Regions from separate parts of the Proteiniclasticum sp. genome, predicted to be linked through region 1. Evidence: riboswitches for the same ligand, from Rfam matches in the RefSeq annotation. Region 1 holds a riboswitch; each other region holds the start of a gene.
The links. A riboswitch is a leader RNA that binds a small molecule or an ion and turns the genes downstream of it on or off. The one in region 1 is predicted to bind cobalamin.
Positions count from the first base shown of each region.

Region 2: it holds a riboswitch for cobalamin, as region 1 does, so the genes downstream of both, RTX25_RS12685 (hypothetical protein) here and RTX25_RS11125 (cobyrinate a,c-diamide synthase) in region 1, are expected to answer to the same signal.
Region 3: it holds a riboswitch for cobalamin, as region 1 does, so the genes downstream of both, RTX25_RS05000 (anaerobic ribonucleoside triphosphate reductase) here and RTX25_RS11125 (cobyrinate a,c-diamide synthase) in region 1, are expected to answer to the same signal.

Region 1 is NZ_DAMBTF010000021.1:101-7,682, forward strand. Features, by position in the region: gene deoD (purine-nucleoside phosphorylase) at 173-880, shown strand; gene RTX25_RS11110 (DUF2975 domain-containing protein) at 1,016-1,492, shown strand; gene RTX25_RS11115 (helix-turn-helix transcriptional regulator) at 1,505-1,711, shown strand; gene RTX25_RS11120 (methyltransferase domain-containing protein) at 1,731-2,540, shown strand; cobalamin riboswitch at 2,628-2,818, shown strand; gene RTX25_RS11125 (cobyrinate a,c-diamide synthase) at 2,906-4,309, shown strand; gene RTX25_RS11130 (ECF transporter S component) at 4,278-4,811, shown strand; gene RTX25_RS11135 (hypothetical protein) at 4,798-5,565, shown strand; gene cobU (bifunctional adenosylcobinamide kinase/adenosylcobinamide-phosphate guanylyltransferase) at 5,556-6,128, shown strand; gene cobS (adenosylcobinamide-GDP ribazoletransferase) at 6,125-6,877, shown strand; gene RTX25_RS11150 (histidine phosphatase family protein) at 6,874-7,455, shown strand; gene RTX25_RS11155 (cobyric acid synthase) at 7,469-7,582, shown strand, end outside.
Region 2 is NZ_DAMBTF010000028.1:17,924-25,505, reverse strand. Features, by position in the region: gene RTX25_RS12700 (SH3 domain-containing protein) at 187-1,530, shown strand; gene RTX25_RS12695 (hypothetical protein) at 1,706-1,957, shown strand; gene RTX25_RS12690 (hypothetical protein) at 2,043-2,609, opposite strand; gene RTX25_RS12685 (hypothetical protein) at 2,590-2,982, opposite strand; cobalamin riboswitch at 3,158-3,340, opposite strand; gene helD (RNA polymerase recycling motor HelD) at 3,575-5,848, shown strand; gene RTX25_RS12675 (GNAT family N-acetyltransferase) at 5,921-6,424, opposite strand; gene RTX25_RS12670 (exonuclease SbcCD subunit D) at 6,534-7,582, shown strand, end outside.
Region 3 is NZ_DAMBTF010000006.1:98,394-105,975, reverse strand. Features, by position in the region: gene nrdG (anaerobic ribonucleoside-triphosphate reductase activating protein) at 1-261, opposite strand, end outside; gene RTX25_RS05000 (anaerobic ribonucleoside triphosphate reductase) at 254-2,596, opposite strand; adenosylcobalamin (AdoCbl) riboswitch at 2,656-2,797, opposite strand; gene RTX25_RS04995 (Crp/Fnr family transcriptional regulator) at 2,880-3,536, opposite strand; gene hcp (hydroxylamine reductase) at 3,968-5,617, shown strand; gene RTX25_RS04985 (ABC-F family ATP-binding cassette domain-containing protein) at 5,753-7,582, shown strand, end outside.

The DNA.
Region 1 (7,582 bases):
CCGACTCATTCCGACAGATGGGGCAGAATTTTTCTCCAGATGTTTTCTTTCCATTAACCTATTCTCAGCTAGACATGTTAAAATAAGAGAGATAATATATTTGAAGGTGACACCCCCTTTATACGAATGTAAAGGGAAAGCACTTTCATAATAACAGATTTGGAGGGATTTTATGTCAACACATATTGGAGCAAAAAAAGGCGATATCGCCAAGACGATTCTGTTACCAGGTGATCCGCTAAGAGCGAAATTCATTGCAGAAACATTTCTGGAGAATCCGAAACAGTACAATGATGTCAGAGGTATGCTGGGTTATACAGGCACATATAAGGGTTTAGAAGTATCTGTACAGGGTACAGGAATGGGTATTCCATCAATTTCCATCTATGTGCATGAACTGATCCATGAGTATGGGGTCAAGAACCTCATGAGAGTTGGAAGCTGCGGATCTATGCAGGAAAATGTGAAGATTAGAGACGTTATCCTGGCCAGTTCAGCTTCAACGACCTCATCGATCAATAAGAACAGATTCAGAGGTATGGACTTCGCAGCTACCGCAAGTTTTGAACTTCTGCACACTGCATATACCAAAGCAAAAGAACTGGGTATCGACGTTCATGTAGGCAATGTCCTCAGCTCAGATATCTTCTATGATACAACTGGGGCAGCAAAGCTCTTTATGGATGCAGGAACACTAGGTGTGGAAATGGAAGCTGCAGCACTATATACTGAGGCCGCTCTTGCAGGCGTCAATGCGCTGACATTACTTACAGTTTCAGATAGTCTGATTACCGGAGAAGAAACAACAGCCCAGGAAAGACAGGAAACATTCAAGGAAATGATGAAGATTGCACTGGAGACCGCAGTAGCAATGGCATAATTCAATCAGAAGGTTAAAGAAGAAGTGCTGAGCACTTCTTCTTTTTAGTTAATTAATAAAAATTTATTGATAATCGATAAATTTAATGCTATGATATGAATATAATAAATAAAATTTATGAAAGTTGGTGTACTGATGAAAAGAATGTCTATTTCCTTATTCCAGATCGGTGTCCTGTTTATTACGCTCTGCATAGTGCTGCTATCCATATTCTGGCTGCCCGATACTGCGGCTTATTTTGCAGAAGAAGCTCCTGAGTGGGCTTATCTGAAATGGCCGCTTCTTGCAGGAATCTATGTGACGCTGGTTCCCTTTCTCTTTGCCATAATTGAAGGACTCAGGCTCAGCAGAAGAGTAGCAGTGAATGACGCGTTTTCGCGTAAATCTGTTCAGCATCTGAAAAACATCAGAAACAGTGCATTTGTCATTTCAGCCATGTATCTTGCTGGAACCATCGTGCTTTCAAGGCTGGTCGATATTTCACCTGGAATAGGACTGCTTGCCATAATCATTATGCTCGCATCTCTTATGCTGGGTCTGATCAGCGGCATTTTGGAGGAACTTTTACGTAAGGCATTGGAGATCAAAGAAGAAAATGATCTCACTGTTTAAGGAGGGGATATAATGGGTATAATCGTAAACTTGGATGTAATGCTTGCAAAAAGAAAAATGAGTGTTACAGAGCTTTCAGAGCGTGTCGGAATTACCATGGCCAATATCTCGAATCTGAAAACAGGTAAAGCCAAAGCTGTCAGATTCTCGACTCTTGAAGCAATCTGTAAAGCGCTGGACTGTCAGCCAGGGGATATCCTCGAGTATAGAGAAAATTAAAGTGAGAGAGGTAATGTATATGGATTTTGAACAGATCAGAAAAATCGATGATGAATTCAGGAGAGTTGAAGCGACATATGAGATTTTCAATGAAGATACGCGGCTGAACGGGTCACAGGCTGCAAGAGTGGAGTTTCTGACAACTGTCCGCTATATTGAAAAATACCTGCAGGAAGGAATGAAGATTCTGGATATCGGTGCCGGCGCCGGTGAGTACAGTCTTTATTTTGCAAAACGGAACTTTTCTGTTGATGCACTGGAATTATCAGAGTCAAATATAAGAGCTTTTGAGAAGAAAATCCGAAATGATATGGAACTTAAGCTGATAAAGGGGAATGCCATCAATCTTTCGATGTATCAAGATTCATCTTTTGATGCTGTTCTTCTGCTTGGGCCGCTCTACCACATTGAAAACATGGAATATCGGAACCTGTGTCTGAGTGAGGCAAAACGAGTGCTCAAGCCTGAGGGAAAGCTTTTTGTATCATTTATCAGCAATGACATGGTTATTCTTACAGAGTTCAGTTACAGAAATGATTTCTTTACCGATGATTCTTATGATCATGAAAGCTTCAAAGTGAAAAACTTCCCTTTTGTATTCTATACTGTTGAGGAGTGCAGAGAAATTCTAGCTGGTGCAGGGCTTAGTACACTTCATGAGATCGCTTCAGATGGCGTATCAGAACTTTTGGAGGATAAAATCAATACTCTGGACAAGAAGTCCTATGATCAGTATCTGAAGTATCATTACCATATCTGTGAAAAGCCGGAAATGATTGGGAGAAGCAATCATCTGCTGTATGTTACAGCAAAATCATCCATGAAATAAAAGAGCTGATACTTTTTTATTCATTTTTGATCAAATAATCCCTTTGACATTATGTAGTCAATGCCACTATACTAAGAATATAAATTAAAACTGAATAGTACTTTAGGTATCTTTGCATCAAGCAGAGATTTAAAAGGGAAAGAGGTTTGAATCCTCTACAGCCCCCGCTACTGTGTACAGGGATGAAATCTTCAGTAACCACTGAGCAATGCTCGGGAAGGTGAAGAGAGTAAGAAGATCTGTAAGTCAGGAGACCTGCCTATCGTAGTATGAATATTTCATAGCTTCGGAGGGAGGTTTGTGAGTTTTTTCTTTTGCAAAAAACACATGGATTATTCCATGTGTTTATTTTTTTGGAGGTTTACATGAAACGGGTGATAATTGCAGGGATCAGCAGCGGAGTGGGAAAAACAACGATCAGCATGGGCATAATGAGAGCACTGGCAAGAAGGGGCAGAAAGGTAATTCCATTTAAAACCGGTCCTGACTATATAGATACGGGTTTTCATCATGCTGCTACAGGAAGAGCTTCCGTCAATCTGGATTTATGGATGACCGGAGAAGAAAATACAAAATTTATCTATGGGCTACACAGAAATGAAGGAGATTTCGCTGTAATTGAAGGTGTTATGGGATTATATGATGGTCTGGGTGATGAGAGATCTACAGGAAGCACTGCTCATCTGGCCAAGGTCATTCATTCACCGGTCATTCTCATTATGGATGGATCTCATATGGCAGCTTCAGCTGCAGCTGTTGTTCTGGGATTCAAAGAATATGACCGTAACGTCCCCATAAGAGGGATCATTGTAAATAATGTGTCTTCAGAATACCATTTCAGACTGATCGAGGAAGCCATCACACGGACAACGGGCATTCCCTGTCTCGGATATCTGCCGAATAATCCTAAGCTCAAAGTACCTTCTCGCCACTTAGGACTATTTCAGCAGGAGGAAATCGAGAATATCGATGGTCTCATGGACGAGGCTGCTTCATTTATCGAACAGCACATCGATCTGGATCTTCTTGAAGAAGTATCTGAAGTTTATGAAGAAGTACCTCAAAATATTTCTATCGATCCACGAGCGTTTCTTGAAAATATCTGCAAAGATCTGAAACTTGGAGTAGCGAGAGATGAAGCGTTCTCATTCTACTATGAAGACAACATCAGGCTTCTCGAATACATGGGATTTGAAATTATTCCTTTCAGCCCTCTCCATGACAGTACGCTCCCGGATAATCTCGATGCGATCTATATTGGAGGCGGATATCCTGAACTGTATGGTGAGAAATTATCCAGTAACAGAACTTTTCTTGATTCCATAAGGGCTGCACTTGATAGAGGCATAGACACTTATGCCGAATGTGGTGGATATATGTATCTTATGGAAGGAATTGAAGACTCCGAAGGAAAGTTCCATAAAATGACAGGGTTCTTTGATGGATACTGCAAAATGACTAAATCCCTTCAGCAGTTCGGATATGCTGAAGTGCGGACTGAAACAGGAATTAATTTCAAGGGGCATGAATTTCATCATTCGAGGTGGACGGGTCCAGCTGAGACATCTCTGTCTCTTTCACTGAGCAAGCCCAAAGAACTGGGAAACCCAGTAAGCTGGAAATGCGGACAAAGGAAAGGGAACGTTCATGGTGCTTATGTACACATCCATTTTTACAGCAATCTTGAAGCGGTTAAGTCAATCGCGAGGGATATATATGAATCGAGGAGGTCAAGAAATGAAAACATTACAAATCAGAAAACAGACTAAAAACCAGATGCTTGTACAGATGAGTCTTCTTATCGCATTAAGTTACCTGGGATCACTCATCAAGATCCAGGGGTCTATTGCCCTGGATGCACTTCCAGCCTATTATGGTGCACTTATGCTGGGACCTTTGCCTGGTGCGGCAATAGGAGTTTCTGGACACATTCTGACTGCTCTGACCAGTGGGTTTCCCATGACGCTTCCCCTTCACCTTTTCGTTGCATGTTCAATGGGCGTCACTGTAGGTCTCTTTGGCTATCTGGCGAAAAACGTAAATCAGATCATGGCAGCAGCAGCAGGTGTTTTATTCAACGGACCTGTGAGCACATTAGGCGCAGCTTATGTCGCGTCACTCATGGGTCTGGGATTTTCAGGTAAAATCATGTTTTATGCGCTGATTGTGCCTCTGACACTGACATCAGCAGTGAATGTCCTGGGCGGACTGCTCCTTTACCGCACAGTCGTACGTTATATGAGACAGGAGAAAACACATGAAGTATCGTGATCTGAATCTGATTCCGTGGGATGAGGAAAGCTATCTTGTCATATCCTGCGACAGTGCGGGCGGTATTGGCGATAAATCAGGAGACATCATCACGACAGATCCAAGGACATTAGGCTTTCACACAGCTCAGGTTGCATTAATGGAAATGCTGTCCATTGGGGTTTATCCCTTTTTTCTCTCCAATACCTTGTCTGTGGAAATGGATCCGACTGGATGCGAAATTATACATGGTATACGAGATGCGCTAAAGATTTTCGATCTTCACGATAGAGTCGAAATCACTGGAAGCACTGAAGAGAATATCCATGTTATATCCTCAGGAATGGGACTTACGCTCCTAGGCAGAATCAGCACAAAGGAATTCAAGTTTCCTGAAACTCGGAAAGATGATGTTGCCGTGGCAGTTGGCCTACCCGTCTGTGGTCAGGGTGTACTAGATGGTGATGAAGCCGGTCGGTTCAGTCTTAAGGCGCTGAAAAAAATACTCGGTAAGGATTATATTCATGAGATCATACCGGCGGGTTCAGGCGGAATCATTCATGAAATATCGGAACTTGAGCAAAGGTCCAGTCTGATTTTTGAAAAAGGGGATACAGATACTCATGATATTTATACTTCAGCTGGACCCGCAACATCAGCACTCATCACTCTTCATAGAGACCATCTGGAACAGCTGAAGAAAGACCTCGCAATCCCGATGGTGATCATCGGAGAATTTATATGCGGAGAGGAACGTGAGAACAATTGGGAATAATCACTTTAGTCACAGGTGGTGCAAGAAGCGGTAAAAGCACTTTTGCCGAAAATATAATGTGGAACAAGACCGATGTTTTGTATATTGCCACAGCAGTTGCCTATGATGAGGAAATGAAAGAAAGGATTAGACTGCATAAGAATCAGAGACCAGAAACATGGGAAACCTTGGAAGCTTATGACCATCTAGCTGAGAAACTGTCTGAATCAGGTATATTTTATGACGGAATTCTACTTGACTGCGTCACTGTGATGCTGACAAATCTTCTTTTCTCCATTGAAAGCTTCAACGAAGAAGAAGTTAATGAAGAATTCTGGCGCACATTTGAATCTGAGACAATCCTTAAGATAAAGAAACTGCTTCGCTCCGGGCGAAGTATCACAGACCGGTTTATTCTGGTGACCAATGAAATCGGGATGGGACTTGTTCCGGAAACCGCATTTTCAAGATACTTCAGAGATATGGCAGGAAGAATCAATCAGATGATCGCAAAAGAAGCGGATGAGGTCTATCTGGTCGTATCGGGTATACCAATGATGATCAAAGGCGGAGACAAATCATGAACACTTTTCTTCTGATGCTTCAGCTGTTTACAAAAGTGCCGATTAGGAAGGAAGTCCCATTTGATCGGAGGAAGTTTAGCCGCGGTGTCGTGTTTTTTCCGCTGATCGGTCTTGTTATCGGGATCATGGTCAGCCTACCCACCTATGCCGCGGAGCGATATTTCGGAAGAGAAGTGTCTGCAGTCATTATGATCTTCTCTGCAGCAGCCGTAACGGGCGGCCTTCATCTTGACGGTCTTGCAGATACTATGGACGGTATTCTTTCAGCTAGAAGCAGAGATAAAATGCTTCTCATCATGAAGGACAGCCGTATCGGTACCCATGGCGTTCTGGCTCTGATCTTTACGATATTCGTCAAATACCAGTTTTTAATTAAAGTGGAAAGCAGTCTATTTATGTTAATGGTGATTGTTCTACCCGTAGCAGGAAGAACAGCCATAAGCGTTATGCTGCTAGGGTCACGCTACGCGAGGGAGGATGGTCTTGGTAATCTGTTCATCGGAAGAACAGAAGACATCGAATCGGTTGCCTCAGGTATTCTCGGAATGCTCATCACATTCGCTTTCCTTGGGTTAAACGGGATCGCGGCATTGGGTATAACACTTGTACTCACTGCGCTCTTCAGGCTGCGCCTGGATAAGATACTCGGCGGTCTTACTGGTGACACATTGGGCGCATTGAACGAGATGGCCGAACTGACCTATATTCCAATATACATCCTGATTGAAAGAGGGGTGAATCTTCTGTGACAACATATTATTTCGTCCGGCATGGAACAACGGATTTTAACGGTCTTGGTGTATATTTCGGGAAAACCGACAGCCCGCTGAATGTGGAGGGTATTCTTCAGGCCAAGGCATTAGGCGTATCTCTTTCAAAGGTCAATTTTGATGAGATCTACACAAGTCCCATGAAGAGGTGCGTAGATACAGCCAGGTTCATAACAGATAAAAGAATGCCTTATGTACTTGATGAACTCAGCGAACTTGATTTTGGACGGTGGGAAGGACTGGATTTCAGACAGTGCAGTGAAAGAGATCCTGAAGAGTTCAGAAAGTGGTCTGCGGATTATCGAAATACAGCTCCTCCGGAAGGCGAAAAATACACCGAATTCTACACCAGAGTAAGGAGATTCTATGAAGAGATCCTTATGCAGAAAGAGGGAACGATGCTGATTGTGGCGCACAAAGGTGTGCTCCAGCTCCTTGTCTCCCTGTTCCTCTCTGACAGTGACAGTCTTTTCTGGAATTTCAACTTTCTTCTTGGAAAATACAGCATCCTTGAACGATATGAGGACCACTGCACGATCAACAGACTAAATGTATAGAGGAGAATCACAAATGAATAGAAACATCATGATTCAGGGGACCTCATCATCCGTCGGAAAAAGTATCCTCACTGCAGCTTTGTGCAGAATATTTACCGAAGACGGATTCCGGGTTACTCCCTTTAAA
Region 2 (7,582 bases), on a different contig from region 1:
AAAATGAATATTATTATCATGATTCTGTATTTTATATATAATCATGACTATCATTTCTTCATTGCATGAATAGAGATAAACCCTTATATCATAATGGTTTGTTCACATTATTGTTTTTGAATTGATACTAATTAAACAACTTCAGGTTGTATAATTAATGTATAATCTCATTCAGGAGGGAGAGAAATGAAAAAAATGGCAAGAAAGTTTTCGATTTTGCTTGTTATCATCGTTTTTTTCTCGTGGTCGGGATTTACAGCTCTAAATGATTTCAACGGGAACCCTAATGCCGACCGTCTTTTAGATGTTATGGCAGCTGACGACATCAGAGTGACCACAGCGAATCTTAATCTGCGAAGCGGACCGGGTACCAGTTATAGTATTCTTGCTGTTATCCCTAAAGGCACTAAGGTGAATGTGATCAGTGTCTCAGGCAATTGGGCTAAAGTGACCTATTCCGGTAAACAGGGTTATGCCAGCATCTCCTATCTGACTAAGGTTACTACCAACATCATGGTGACTACGGCAAATCTTAATATGAGAACCGGACCTGCCACAAGCTACAGCATCATCAGAGTTATTCCAAACGGTGCACAGGTGACTGTGTTAAGTACCAGCAGCGGCTGGGCAAAAGTGACATACGGCGGCAGCACAGGGTATGCATCACTTAGCTACCTCAAGCCGGCAGGCACGACTACTCATCCACCGACATCAGCAGATATCAGAATCACTACGGCAGAACTGAATCTCAGAAGCGGACCTGGAACCAGCTACAGCATTATCGCAGTGATGCCTTCAGGAGCCAAGGTGACGGTACTAAGTGTTTCTGGAAGCTGGGCAAAAGTGACTTATGCAGGAAAAACCGGATATGCACATACCGCTTATTTAGTTAAGCAGGGAACCTACGCGTCATCTACGGTCATCACGAAAGGTCTTGTTACTTCAAGTTCCAAACAGATTGCACTGACATTCGATGCGGGCTGGGAGTATGCGACGACAATCCCACTGCTTAATATGCTCGACCGTTATGGCGTCAAGGCAACTTTCTTCCTGAGAGCATACTGGGTAAGAGACAATCTCGCTTTAGCAAAAGAGATTCTTAAGAGAGGTCACAGTATCCAGAATCACTCCTTAACTCATCCTCATATGAAGACGATGACAGAGAGTGAAATCAGAAATGAATTTGTACAGTCGACGAAGATTTTCAGAGATTATCTGGGCATCACACCTAATCAGTTCAGACCACCGTTTGGGGAGTATGATTCCAGAGTGCTGAAAATTGCAGGAGAACAGGGTTACAAGTACACAGTAATGTGGTCGATAGACACCATTGACTGGGCTGAGTCATCGGGAGGGGTAACCATCACTAAGGACTACATCACGAATAAAGTGCTGAATAACGTCACCGACAAAGATATCGTACTGATGCACATCGCTTATCAGAAAACAGTAGACGCACTGCCAAGAATGATCGAAACACTGAAGAGCAGAGGCTATACGTTCAAGACTGTGCCTCAGATGGCGCCTTAACATCGTATGAATAATATGGAAATGAAAAAAGAGGTGGACAGCTGTTCACCTCTTTTTAAATAAAATAATTTTGATTTTCGTATAAAAAGGGGGAAAATCCCGAAGAAGTTCGGGGTTTTTCATGCCTTAATTATGATAGAATTATGGAAATCAGAAAATAAGGGCAGGTGTTAGTGTGCAAAATGAGATCAGCTTTAAAGAAAATACCGGATTCATTCTGATTTCAACAGGGTTTCTGCTTCTCATAACATCCTTATACTTTGAACATACGCGGGTAAAACCTGTAATGATGATCACGGGCATTGTACTTATGCTTGCTGCAGCTCTTAATGAGGCTATTACAAAGAAAAGAAACCAGACATTAATGGAGACTTTCAGCCTTGTTCTGATTCTTCTGTGGGGGATACTCCACATTATGATCTGGTAATCACGTTAACATCTTAATCTCCCTCATATCATCCTATAGTAAAGAACCGGACCTCTGGAATAATCCAGAGACCCGGTTCTACTTCTTATAATAACTTTCTATCTGATTGTTCACATCTTACAGGCCTCATGTGAGGCTGGTACTTGTCTCTAAGCCTTGTAAGCAGGCTGTAGAGAGGTTTGAAAAGAAAGAGTACCACAACGAAATTGGATCCTCCATGGATTAGGTCAAAGGGAATGCCTCTTGTCCAGTAGACAATTCCATAGGAAATTCCGTAAAAGAAGGATTCGAAAATCGCAAAGACAAAGCCGAAGGTGAGTCCGAAAATTAAGGCTGTGATGGCATATGGCCATTCTGAATGCGTCCTTCGATGAAGCAGTGCAGAAATTCCGATCAGGAGCGGCCAGATGAAGTAATAAACCAGCAGCCATGTCTGCACGCCATAAAAGAAGATTTCTGTAGTTGAAAAAATCAGTGCAACGATAAAGGTCTTTCTGAATCCGAATACCGAAGCATAAACCATAAAGAGCAGAGTGACAATTTCAACATTAGGGATCAATACCAGCGCCATTTTCCCTGCGGTCAATGTGGCGCTCAGGAGTGGGATGAGGACGATATCCCAGACGGTGAAGTTAGAATCCCTTAACTTCAAAAGTGTACACGTCCTTATCATTTACTGGTATTTCTTTTATCCCTACCATGGCATCTTCCCCATTGATATTAATGTTGAAAAATTCTTTCGTGATATCTGTTTTGTACCCCTTAAGTCCGATAAGCATTGGACCATACTGTGTTTCTTCTGTCTCGAGCTGAAGTTCTTCACTGTACTGTCTAAGCAGACCTTCCAAGTAAAGTTCATCAGATCTGAAGCTTTCACTGAAACTGATGTCTTCACTTTCAATGATGATGTTGATGGTGACTTCTTTGCTGCCTTCTTCACCTTTTGGTGAAAGTGCCTTGTAAACGCCCAGGCCACCCAAGAGCAGCACCAGAATGATCAGCACCGATGTGATTTTTTTGTTCATGTTTTTCCTCCTTGCTGTACTTGACGTACAAACGAATAATTAATCCACACAATAAAGCAGAAGGTGTTTAGAGAAAAGGTGTACAAGGGGAAAATAAAAAGCACCCTTATGGGTGCTGCAAATAGATCGTTCAACAAATACACAATCTATTCTGACACCTCATGACCCGTGAGGAGATTCTCAAAAATATATAGGCAGGTCTTCCGGCTTGACTATGTAAAAGAGTTATCCTTCCCAGAAATATCCAGTGGATCAATTAACTCTTAAGAGTCTTACGGCGGCGGGACCGCACAGGCTTAACCTGTTTCCCTCTTAGTGCCAAGATGCTATCGTGGCAACCTATATGATTAAAATTCTATTTTATTGTGTTTCTTATAAGTCCATTATATCAGATAAAACGAGAAGTTCCAGTGTGTGAAACAGGTAGTTTTTACACTGATTCGGATAAAAAATTATCATTTTCCGAGGAGACCACTGTAAGAAGGAATGCCAAGGGTGACCTGCTATGGTATACTGATTTCTGTCAGATTTTCATCGATATGATACATCAGAGATCTTAACTGACAATGGACAAAACGAAAAGAGGGATAAAATGTCTATGAAGGAACATATAGATTATGAGAAAGAAACAGCAAGGCTTGAAGAGACCATATCTTATATCGTTAGAATCATATCACTTGTTGTGGATAAAAGACTGAAATACAGACAGGATATGAGAGAAGCTTTTACGGAGCTTGATGATATGGACAGCAGCCTCAGCTATGCGAATATACTTTTGAATACAAAACTTCTGGATTCACTTGAGCAGAATTTCAGCCTGCTCAAGAGATCAAAGGATCACCCTTATTTTGCCAGAATGGATATCAGGCAGTCGGATAAGGACAAATTGGAAGAAATATACATCGGGAAAATATCTCTATTTGATGAATCTATGGACACACCGCTGGTTGTCGACTGGCGTGCGCCCATTTCCAGTGTCTATTATGATGGCAGACTAGGCAGAACGAGATACAGCGCCTATGGAGAAGAATTTGAAATCGATCTTCATCTTAAAAGGCAGTACACCATTGAAAACGGAGAGCTTAAGCATTTTGTGGATGTGGATATTTCCATGTCTGATACCTTTCTGCAGGCGACACTGGAAAATCATGCCAGTGACAAGCTGAAGGACATCGTCTCCACCATTCAGGCCGAGCAGAACGACATCATAAGAGCAGACATCCATAAACCGCTTATCGTTCAGGGCGTAGCAGGAAGCGGTAAAACAACCATTGCGCTTCATCGGATTGCCTATCTTATCTATACCTATTCCGATTCGTTTAGTCCTGAGGATTTCATCATCATTGCACCGAACAATCTGTTTCTTGACTATATTTCAGGTGTACTTCCTGAACTTGGCGCAGAGAAGGTCAGGCAGACCACGTTTATTGATCTCATGATGGAAATTCTTGGTCAACGCTTCAAGCTGACAGATCAGAACGAAAAACTGTCCATGCTTCTTCGCAGTGACAGTCAGAAGGAAACTGATATAAGGATCCGAGCATCAGCATTCAAGAACAGCATGGTGATGAGGGATATCCTTGAAGAACATCTGAAAAATCTCGGTGAGCACTTTCTTCCGGATGAGGATTTCATCTTTGATGGGGACGTGCTCTATACCCGAAAATACCTTGATGATATGTTTCATAACAGTTATACCTACCTGCCATACTTCAAGAGGATCGATCAGATCAGACAGTATCTGGAAAGTAAGGTCAAGGAAGCTGTAAGCAGCAGAATTTCGAAAGTGGAAAATATCTATGAGAACAGGATGAACAGAGTGAGGCTTAAAGAAGCTCCATCTGAAGAGCGTAGAGGAAAGCTGAAAGAGCTGATGAAAATGAGGGATGAAAGAATCGGTGAGCTGAAAAAGAGCAGAAAGAATCTCATTCGTGACTATTTCAGGAAGATGGATTATGAGGATACCCTCACCTATTATCTTCAGCTGATGACGGACGAAAATTTCATTTCAGGTTTTGTCGAGGAAAAAGACTTTGAAGTTGTGCAGTACGTGGTCGAAGATACCCTCAGAAGGGCGAGAACCAAGGAGCTTGAAATTGAAGATCTTGCACCGCTGGCCTACATGCACAGCAGGCTCTATGGAGTGGAGTCTTCAGTTAGGGTGAAGTATGTGGTTATAGACGAAGCTCAGGATTTCAGTGATTTTCAGTTCTATGCTTTAAGAAATATCCTGAATACCGACAGATTCACAATACTTGGCGATCTTTCTCAGGGGATTCACATGTACCGGTCCATAAGTGACTGGACATACCTCAAGAATCATATTTTTAAAGAAGAGACCAACTATCTCACACTCCTGCAGAGTTATCGTACGACAATTGAAATTATGGAATCTGCAAACGAAGTGCTCACAAGGTCACCCATCAGAGATCTGACCCTGGCAAAGCCGGTTGTAAGACATGGCAAAAAACCTGCTGTTAAAGCATACATGAGTGAAAGAAATCTTATAAGAGGAATTCTGAACACCATGAACGCATGGACAGAAGAAGGATATACAACCATTGCTGTCATCACGAAGACTGCAGCAGATGCCGCTCATCTGCATAAAGCTCTCAAGCAGTCAAAAGACCTTGACATCAGCCTGATCGGCGAAAAGGCAGTTCACTTCACTGAACGGTATGTGGTCCTTCCTGCGCACATTGCAAAAGGCCTTGAATTCGATGGAGTCATTGTAACGAATCTGAATGATGCATATAAAATCACAGAGCTGGATGCCAAACTGCTCTATGTTGCCATGACACGAGCAATGCACAGACTTTCTGTGCTTTTCCTGGAGGGCAGTAATCCGTATTTCAGTCAGGACTGAAAAAATAAGACCGCATTCCTCTGAATGCGGTCTTGATATTTCACTGAAACGTTCTTATTTCGCCAAAATATGTTAATCAATATTGATATCAGACACAGTGGTTATAGGTACTTCTGTAAACCCCATGGATTCGTAAAGCCTAAGTGCATCTGTATTTTCTACTGTGACATAAAGGTAGAGCGAGTGGAAGCCTTTTTTATACAGCTCAAAGGCTGCGCGGTTTATAAGAAGCGTGGCGTAGCCGAGCCTCTGATCTTTCTTACGGGTAAAGGTGTATGTAATGGTGGGTTCATCACGATAAAGACAGACAAGGACTCCTGCGCTGACCTGATCATTCTCCATGAGGAGAAATGAAGAATCCTGCATGAAGGGTCCATAGCAGCCCCTGTAAACCCGTGTGATCTCGTCGATGGTCTGAGTGAGGGTTTCCCCCTCGTAATCGACGGTATCTCTGTAGGCATCTAGAAATGCATCTGCCATGACCTCAAGATAGGAGAATTCCGCAGGAACGAGCTCATGAGAAAAAACCATAGGTTCGTCACTTAACCTGAGACTCATACGAATTCTTTTTGGCATGAACACCACCTCCTAAGGTTATTCTACTATATTTTAGGTAGGATTGCGTTGTATTGTCAAAATAATTCAGCTAAACTTTAAGTTAACAGATGAAAGGAGCATTATAGATATGAAAATTCTTCACGTAGCGGATTTACACATCGGAAGATACTTTAATGGCGTATCATTACTGGCGGACCAGAAAAAAATGCTGAATCAGATTATAAATGTCATTAAAGAAGAGGATCCACAGGTAGTCATCATAGCCGGGGATATCTATGACCGGTCTATTCCAAGGGAAGATGCAGTAAAAGTGAACGACGGATTTCTCACAGAGCTCGTCAGACTGGGGAAGAAGAACATCCTCATTACAGGTAATCATGATTCCCATGAAAGAGTGGGATTTCTCAACTCACTGCTCGAAGATAAGGGACTTACAGTGGAAAACAACGTAAAGAGGCCTCTGAGATGCATCACCTTAAAGGATGAATTCGGACCTGTGGAAATCTATCTGTTTCCATATCGGGACACGGCTAATCTCAAGACAATCTATGAACTTGAAACTTTCAGGGATGACACACTTGTTTATGAAAGAATATTCAAAGAAAGCGTAAAGAAGAACACCAACAGAAAGGTGCTTGTCTATCACGGTTTTGTTGCAGGGTCAAACAAAGAGGCGGTTGTTGAAAGCGAATCCGAGCGGATTCTTTCAGTGGGCGGACATGACTATATCCGCACCAACGTCTTCGAGCCGTTCAATTATGTGGCTCTAGGACATCTTCATAAACCTCAGTGGGTTGTGGAGGGGAAAATCAGATACTCAGGCTCTCCGATGAAATACTCCTTTTCTGAAGAAAATCATAGAAAAAGCATCAGCATCATCGAACTGAATGAAGACGGGAAAGTCGATCTTAAGGAGATTCCTCTGGTTCCGGAAAAAGATGTGGTGACCCTGCAGGGCAGCTTCAATGAAATAATGAACATGAAATATACGGGTAATCCGGAAGATTATATCAGAGTGATCCTTAAGGATACAGAAGAGATTCTGGAGCCCATGATGCGTCTGCGCGTAAAGTTTCCCAATATCCTTGAACTGCAGAGGGAAAGGGATCAGAACAAGATTCTCAATGAGTATAAGGATTACAGCATCATTCAGAAGAAAGACATCACAAAACTCTT
Region 3 (7,582 bases), on a different contig from region 1:
GATCAGAAGCGCCAGCTGGTGGAAAGCTTCAGCCTGGAAGAGTGGATCCCCTCCTGAGAACGTGACACCATCCAGGAGAGGGTTTTTCAGAATGAGATCAATGATTTCCTCATCTTCAATCTGGTAACCGCCTTCAAAGGAGTGGGTTTCGGGGTTGTGACAACCAGGGCACTTATGTGCGCAGCCTTGGGCAAAAATGACCAGCCTTAATCCTTCACCATCGGTAATTGACTCTTTGACAATACCTGCAATTCTAAGCATTATTCTGACCTTTACCATGAACCACTCTGTCCCTGACTTCGCTGAGCTTTGCATTGTTGAACCGGTCAAGGGAGCCTACCAGATAACCTGTGATTCTTCTGATTCTTGTAAACGGCACATCTTCTTCGGTTCTTCCGCATCTTGGGCATACATCTCCTATGATTCCATGATGACCGCATACGGGATCGAAATCCACAGGGTGATTGATGGAACCATAGCCGATACCGGATTTCTGCATGTGTCTTATGATTTTCATGAATGCCTTGGGGTTTTTCCCAGCGTCACCATCAAGTTCCACGTAGGTGATATGGCCTGCATTTGTCAGTTCATGATACGGTGATTCTATGTCGATTTTTTCGAATGAGGTCACAGGGTAAAAAACCGGTACATGGAAGCTGTTGGTGTAATAGGCTTTGTCTGTGACTCCTGAAATTTTGCCGAACTCTTTCCTGTCTAAAGCGACAAACCGCCCAGATAGACCTTCAGCGGGGGAGGCGATGAGTGAGAAATTCAGGTTTCTTATCTGGCTTTCCCGATCCATCCTTTCTCTCATGTGAGAAACGATCTTAAGACCGAGTTCTCTTGAATGCTGATTTTCTCCGTGATGAGCACCTGTAAGGGAAACGAGCGCTTCCGCAAGGCCGATGAAGCCTGCTGAAAGTGTACCGTGCCTCAGTACGTTTTCCAGGGTATCTTCAGGAGCGAGCTCTTCACTGCCTCTCCATACACCCTGACCCATAAGGAAAGGAAAGTTCTTCGCTTTTTTCGCTTTCTGAATGCTGAACCGGTCCAGAAGCTGGGAGACCACAAGATCCAGTGCAAGATCAAGTCTCTCGAAGAATTTCTCTTCACTTCCTTCTGACAGAATGGCAAGTCTTGGAAGATTGATTGAGGTAAAACTGAGATTGCCTCTTCCGTAGGGCGTTTCAAGAGACGGGTCTGTGACATTCGATATGACTCTTGTCCTGCAGCCCATATATGATATTTCAGATTCGGGATCATTTTCTCTGTAATACTTTAGATTAAATGGTGCATCCTGAAAAGAGAAATTCGGAAAGAGTCTCTTGGCGCTGACGGCGGCTGCCTGTTCAAACAGATCAAAATTTACTTCGCCTTCATTGAGGTTTACGCCATCTTTCACTCTGAATATATGAATCGGGAATATTGGTGTTTCACCATTTCCCAGCCCTCTTTCAAGAGACAGCAGAAGATTCTTCATCACCATTCTGCCTTCAGGAGTTGTATCCGTACCATAATTTATGGATGAGAACGGAACCTGTGCACCTGCCCGTGAATTCATGGTATTCAGGTTGTGGATAAAGGCTTCCATAGCCTGATAGGTTTTTCGGTCCGTTTCTAGCATTGCTTCATTTCCTGCAAAGGTTATGGCCTTCTCAATCATTTCCTTGCTTAGACTATTTTTTGTGAAGTGTTTTCTAAGCGCCTCTTCAAATTCCTGTGTATCTCCCATGCGGTTGTGGATACCTTGGATCATTAAGTTCTGATTTATTGTCTTCAGTTCGTTTTCGTCACAGCTTACGGAGAACAGTGACAGCGCTTTTATCAGATTCTGGTTAAACTGCTTCACATAGGTCTTGCGGACACCTTCCGCCATGGCATAGTCGAAATTCGGTATGCTCTGCCCGCCATGCTGATCGTTCTGATTGGACTGTATGGCGATACAGGCTAAGGCGCTGTAGCTCAGAATATCCTGAGGCTCTCTCAGAAAACCGTGTCCTGTGGAGAATCCACCTTTAAAAAGCTTTTTCAGATCAATCTGGGCACATGTTGTGGTGAAGTTGTAGAAATCCATATCATGGATATGGATGAGTCCCTCTTCGTGGGCTTTTGCATGCTCCGGATGGAGGACAAACAGCTTCGTAAAGTCTTTAACTCCTTCTGAACCGTATTTCAGCATGGTGCCCATGGCTGTGTTTCCATCTACATTGGCATTTTCTCTTTTCAGATCATCATTTTCAGCATCTTCAAATGTGATGCGTTCATAGATCTTCATAAGATCTGATTTCATCGATCTTGTTCTGCTTCTGTGGTTTCGGTATAGGATATAGGCTTTTGCCACGTTGAAATAGCCTTTGGTCTGAAGGGCAAGCTCGACAAAGTCCTGAATCTCTTCTACGACAGGCAAAGACCTGGCATCCTTACTGATCTGCTCTTCTACCCAAAGGACGAGCTCGGTTATGGATTCTTCCGTAAAGGGCATCTTCTCAGCCTGAAAGGCTCTCGTGAGTGCTGTTGCGATTTTGCTTCGGTCATAGGGCAGGACTCTACCGTCTCTTTTCTGCACATTCAGAAGGGTGAACTGTCTGTTTTCCATATTGTACCTCCAAAAAATAAAGTGGATCTTTCTTTACAGGCAAAGAGAGATCCACTTTTCAGCAGACCTGCTTTATGCGACGTAAAGCGTGGCTGAGCGTCATCAAGGCAGCAATCTGGCTTAGAGAATGATCTCTTACAGTGGCGGCACCGCACAGGAATCTAACCTGTTTCCCTGCTCTTGCGACGATAATATTCAATATATTGTGTTGTTACAGGATTACTATACTACATGTTGTGTCGGTTGAAAAGTGAAATCTTATCTACATGTCGTATTATTCACACTACAGTATGAAGTCCTCAGGGGCTAGAATAGTTACCTCACTGCCTTTGATGCTGATGAGACCGTCTCTTTCCATATTGGAAAGTTCCCTTGAGACAGAGGGTCTTGCCACCTTGATGATTTCTCCGATTTCGGTCTTCTTATGTCTCATTTTAAATCTGGCATCTCCTGCAAATTCCATCTCTTTGGAGAAGTAGATCATGAGCCTTGAGCGAACATCGTTGTGTGCCAGTATCTTTATCTTGTTCTTCAAAACGAAGATATGATTGGAGAGAAAAGTAAGGTAGTTGAGATTGAATGTACTGCTCTCTTCCAGCATATGCTTCATCTGTGCAAAGGGGATAAAGAGTACTGTGCTTTTTGTAGTGGTGACAAGGGTAAAGGGATATTTCGCGTGACTGGTAAAGAGAAGAGGTGCGCCGAAACAGTCTCCATGTCTGAAAACGTTGATGGTCAACGCATCACCGCTTCTTCCATACTGCTGTATGGTCAGTGTTCCATCCAGAACAAATCCGATGGTATCACACGATTCCCCTTCCTCGATCACGATCGTGTCTTTTTCGTATGTTTCCTGTATGCAGTTTGTAAAATCTAAGATTCTATTGATTTCTTCTTCACTCATATTTCTGAATAAAGAATTCTTCTGTAAATTAATCATATTGATTTGCATGCTTTTACCTCGTCATATTTTTCAGGCATATGATATTCTTCATATCCGTCTATTATAAGTCAGAGCTGCCTCAAAGGAAACTGCCATTCTCTTATATGCTGCTGCATTCTCATAAACTATCTGCATATCGTAAAAAATATTATATTTCATAAAGTGTAACAGATGTTACAGTTTTATAGTTACTGTTCTATTATAATCATCTCGTAGATTGATTGAAGATCTCAGTCATAAGCAGAAATAAATCAGCATTATCGGAAATCCGATAATCTTACTTCTAATAAACTAAAATATCATAATAATATTAAGAAATCACTCTAAATAATTGTGAATTCTTAGGTCAAGGATAATTACATTTATTTATCATTTTAGTTCGTAATTCAGCAATTGTAAAACAGTTCACATCTTAAGGAGGAATAAATATGTCAATTAAAGATCAACAGGCCATGTTCTGCTATCAGTGTCAGGAAGCGTCAAGGGGTACCGGGTGCGAAATCATCGGTGTCTGTGGAAAGAACCCTGAAGTGGCTAATCTGCAGGATCTTCTGATCTACACCATCAAAGGAATCTCGCAGATCGTAGTTAACGGAAAACTGGATGTCACCGCGATAAGCGAGATCAACCATGAAGTGATCAATTCACTCTTCATGACCATCACCAATGCAAACTTTGATGAAGCGGCTATTGAGGGTCAGATCAACAGGATGATCGGTTATAGAGAGAGCCTGAAATCAGCAGCGGGTCTTGATAAATATTCGGACGCTGCTTCATTTGCTGTTTCAGATAGGGAGTCGATGCTGAAGAAGGCGAGACTTGTCGGTGTACTTGCGACTAAAGACGAAGATGTAAGATCTCTTAGAGAACTGATCACCTACGGACTTAAGGGTATGGCTGCATATTCACATCATGCGCTGAATATCGGAAAAGAGAACGAGAGCATATATGCCTTTACTTATGAGGCTCTGGCTGCAACACTGGACAATACATTGTCTGCAGATGAGCTTGTTGCCCTGACACTGAAGACAGGAGAGCTTGGAGTGAGTGCGATGGCGCTTCTTGATGATGCCAACACTTCCATGTTCGGTAATCCTGAAGTGACAGAAGTCAACATCGGCGTAGGCGATAAACCTGCTATCCTGATATCAGGACATGATCTTACCGATCTTAAGCAGCTTCTTGAGCAGACAAGGGGAACAGGAGTGGATGTCTATACCCATAGTGAAATGCTTCCTGCTCACTATTATCCTGAGTTCAAAAAGTATGACAACTTTGTGGGTAACTATGGAAACGCCTGGTGGAAACAGGTCGAAGAATTTGAATCCTTCAACGGACCGGTACTCTTTACGACAAACTGTATCGTTCCGCCTAGAAATGAAAGCCTGAGAAATAGAATCTTTACAACAGGTGCTTCAGGATTCCCAGGATGCACACACATCGAAGCTGATGAAAATGGCATCAAAGATTTCTCTGCAATCATCGAAATGGCCAAGAAGCTAAAATCACCAACAGAAATCGAAACAGGAAAGATCGTCGGCGGATTTGCTCATGCACAGGTCATCGCACTGGCAGATAAGGTAGTGGATGCGGTGAAGAGCGGCGCCATCAGAAAGTTTGTCGTTATGGCAGGATGCGACGGAAGAATGAACTCCAGAAACTACTACACTGAATTTGCTGAAAAGCTTCCACAGGATTCAGTTATCCTCACTGCAGGCTGTGCAAAATACAGATACAACAAGCTTCCATTGGGTGACATCGGCGGAATTCCTAGAGTGCTTGATGCAGGACAGTGCAACGACTCCTATTCCCTGGTTGTCATTGCGCTTACCCTAAAGAAGATCTTCGGACTTGAGGATCTCAATGATCTGCCTATCGCATACAACATTGCATGGTATGAGCAGAAAGCGGTCATCGTTCTTCTGGCACTGCTGCACCTTGGTGTCAAGAATATTCACCTGGGACCAACACTACCTGCATTCCTCTCACCTAACGTGGCAAATGTCCTTGTTGAAAAATTCGGAATCAGCCCAATCGGTGAAGTGGATGAAGACATTGAACTCTTCATGGCACAGTAATCTATGATACAAAAGTTCCTTCAGTCGATGACCATATCGTCTGAAGGAACTTTTTTTTGGAGGATCGCTTCTACCAAAGATTTTGGAAATGATGTATGATAATGGGTAGATTAAACCTAAGAAGGAGAAATCACATTGAATATCATTACAGTAGAGAACTTAACGAAAAATTTCGGGGAAAAGAAACTCTTTGAAGAGGTCAGCTTTACCTTTACAGATACAGATAAAATCGGAATCATAGGGATAAACGGTACAGGGAAATCAACGCTGCTGAAGGTGATTGCGGGAATCATTCCACCTGATGAGGGAACTGTGCAGAGAGTGGGTAAGATTCGTGTGGAATACCTTTCACAGGAGCCCGATTTCAGCGATGAACATACAGTTCTTGACCAGGTGTTCAGCGGAGATTCACCAGAGCTGAACACGATCAGAGCTTATGAAGAAGCTCTTGAGCGCTCAAGTTCTGAACCCGAGAATAAAATCCATCAGAAATCGCTGATTCAGCTGACGGGGAAAATGGACAGTCTGGATGCCTGGGGTATGGAAGCGGAGGCAAAATCCATCCTCACAAAGCTTGGTATTACAGATTTCCATAAAAAGATGGGTGAACTTTCAGGTGGACAGAAGAAAAGGGTGGCCATGGCCACTTCACTTATCGCGCCATGCGATCTGCTTATTCTTGATGAGCCGACAAACCATATCGATAATGATACGGTGGCTTGGCTCGAGAAATATCTCAAGGAGCGAAGAGGAGCTCTCCTCATGGTGACCCATGACAGGTACTTTCTTGAGAGGGTGACCAACAGGATTCTTGAAATCGATCATGGATCAATTTACAGTTATCCCGTCAACTATTCCAAATATCTGGAAATGAAAGCATCAAGGCAGGAACTTCAGGAAGTGGCTGACAGAAAAAGAAAAAAACTTCTGGAAAGTGAACTTGCCTGGATCAGAAAAGGTGCGAAGGCAAGAAGTACAAAACAGAAAGCCAGAATCGACAGATATGAGGCACTGAAAAATCAGGAAGGTCACTTTGAGGATAATGAAGTGGAAATCAGAACGGTTTCCTCAAGGCTTGGAAAGAAAATTGTGGAAATCTCATCTCTTTCCAAAGCATACGATGAAGATATACTGCTTAAGGACTTCAATTATAATGTTCTAAAAGATGACAGAATCGGAATCATCGGTCCTAATGGCATCGGCAAGTCAACCTTTCTTAAGATGATTGCAGGACAGGTTGCGCCGGACAAAGGCACAATAGATGTGGGTGAAACAGTGAAAATCGGATTCCTGTCTCAGGAATATACCATCATGAATGAGGAGATGAGAGTCATAGACTTCATCAAGGAAGCCGCCGAAATCATCGAAACGGTAGATGGATCGGTCACTGCTTCTCAGATGCTGGAGACATTCCTGTTTCCACCATATGAGCAGTGGACCCCCATAAACAGACTTTCAGGTGGAGAGAAGAGAAGACTGATGCTACTCAGGATCCTTATGGAAAAACCGAATGTGATTCTTCTGGATGAACCGACCAATGATCTGGACATCGCAACACTTTCGATACTGGAAGACTATCTGGAAAACTTCCCTGGAGCTGTCATCACAGTTTCACATGACCGTTATTTCCTTGACCGCGTTGCTGAAAAGATATTCTTCTTTAAGGGAGACGGGGATGTTCAGATCATATTCGGAAACTACTCGGATTATGAGGAGAAGAAGGAAGCGGAGGAAAAAGAAGAGGAAGAGAAAATAGTCAGGGAAACTCCCCAGAAAGTGAGACAGAAGGAGAAGGCAAAGAAATTTTCCTTTAAGGAGCAGCGGGAGTTCGATGGCATCGATAAACGGATCGAAGATCTGGAAAATAAGATTGCTGAGCTTGAGGGGGCCATAGAAAAACATGCTACAGATTTTGAGAAGCTGAATGAGCTCGTGAGCGAAAAGGAAGCGGTTGAAAAAGAGCTG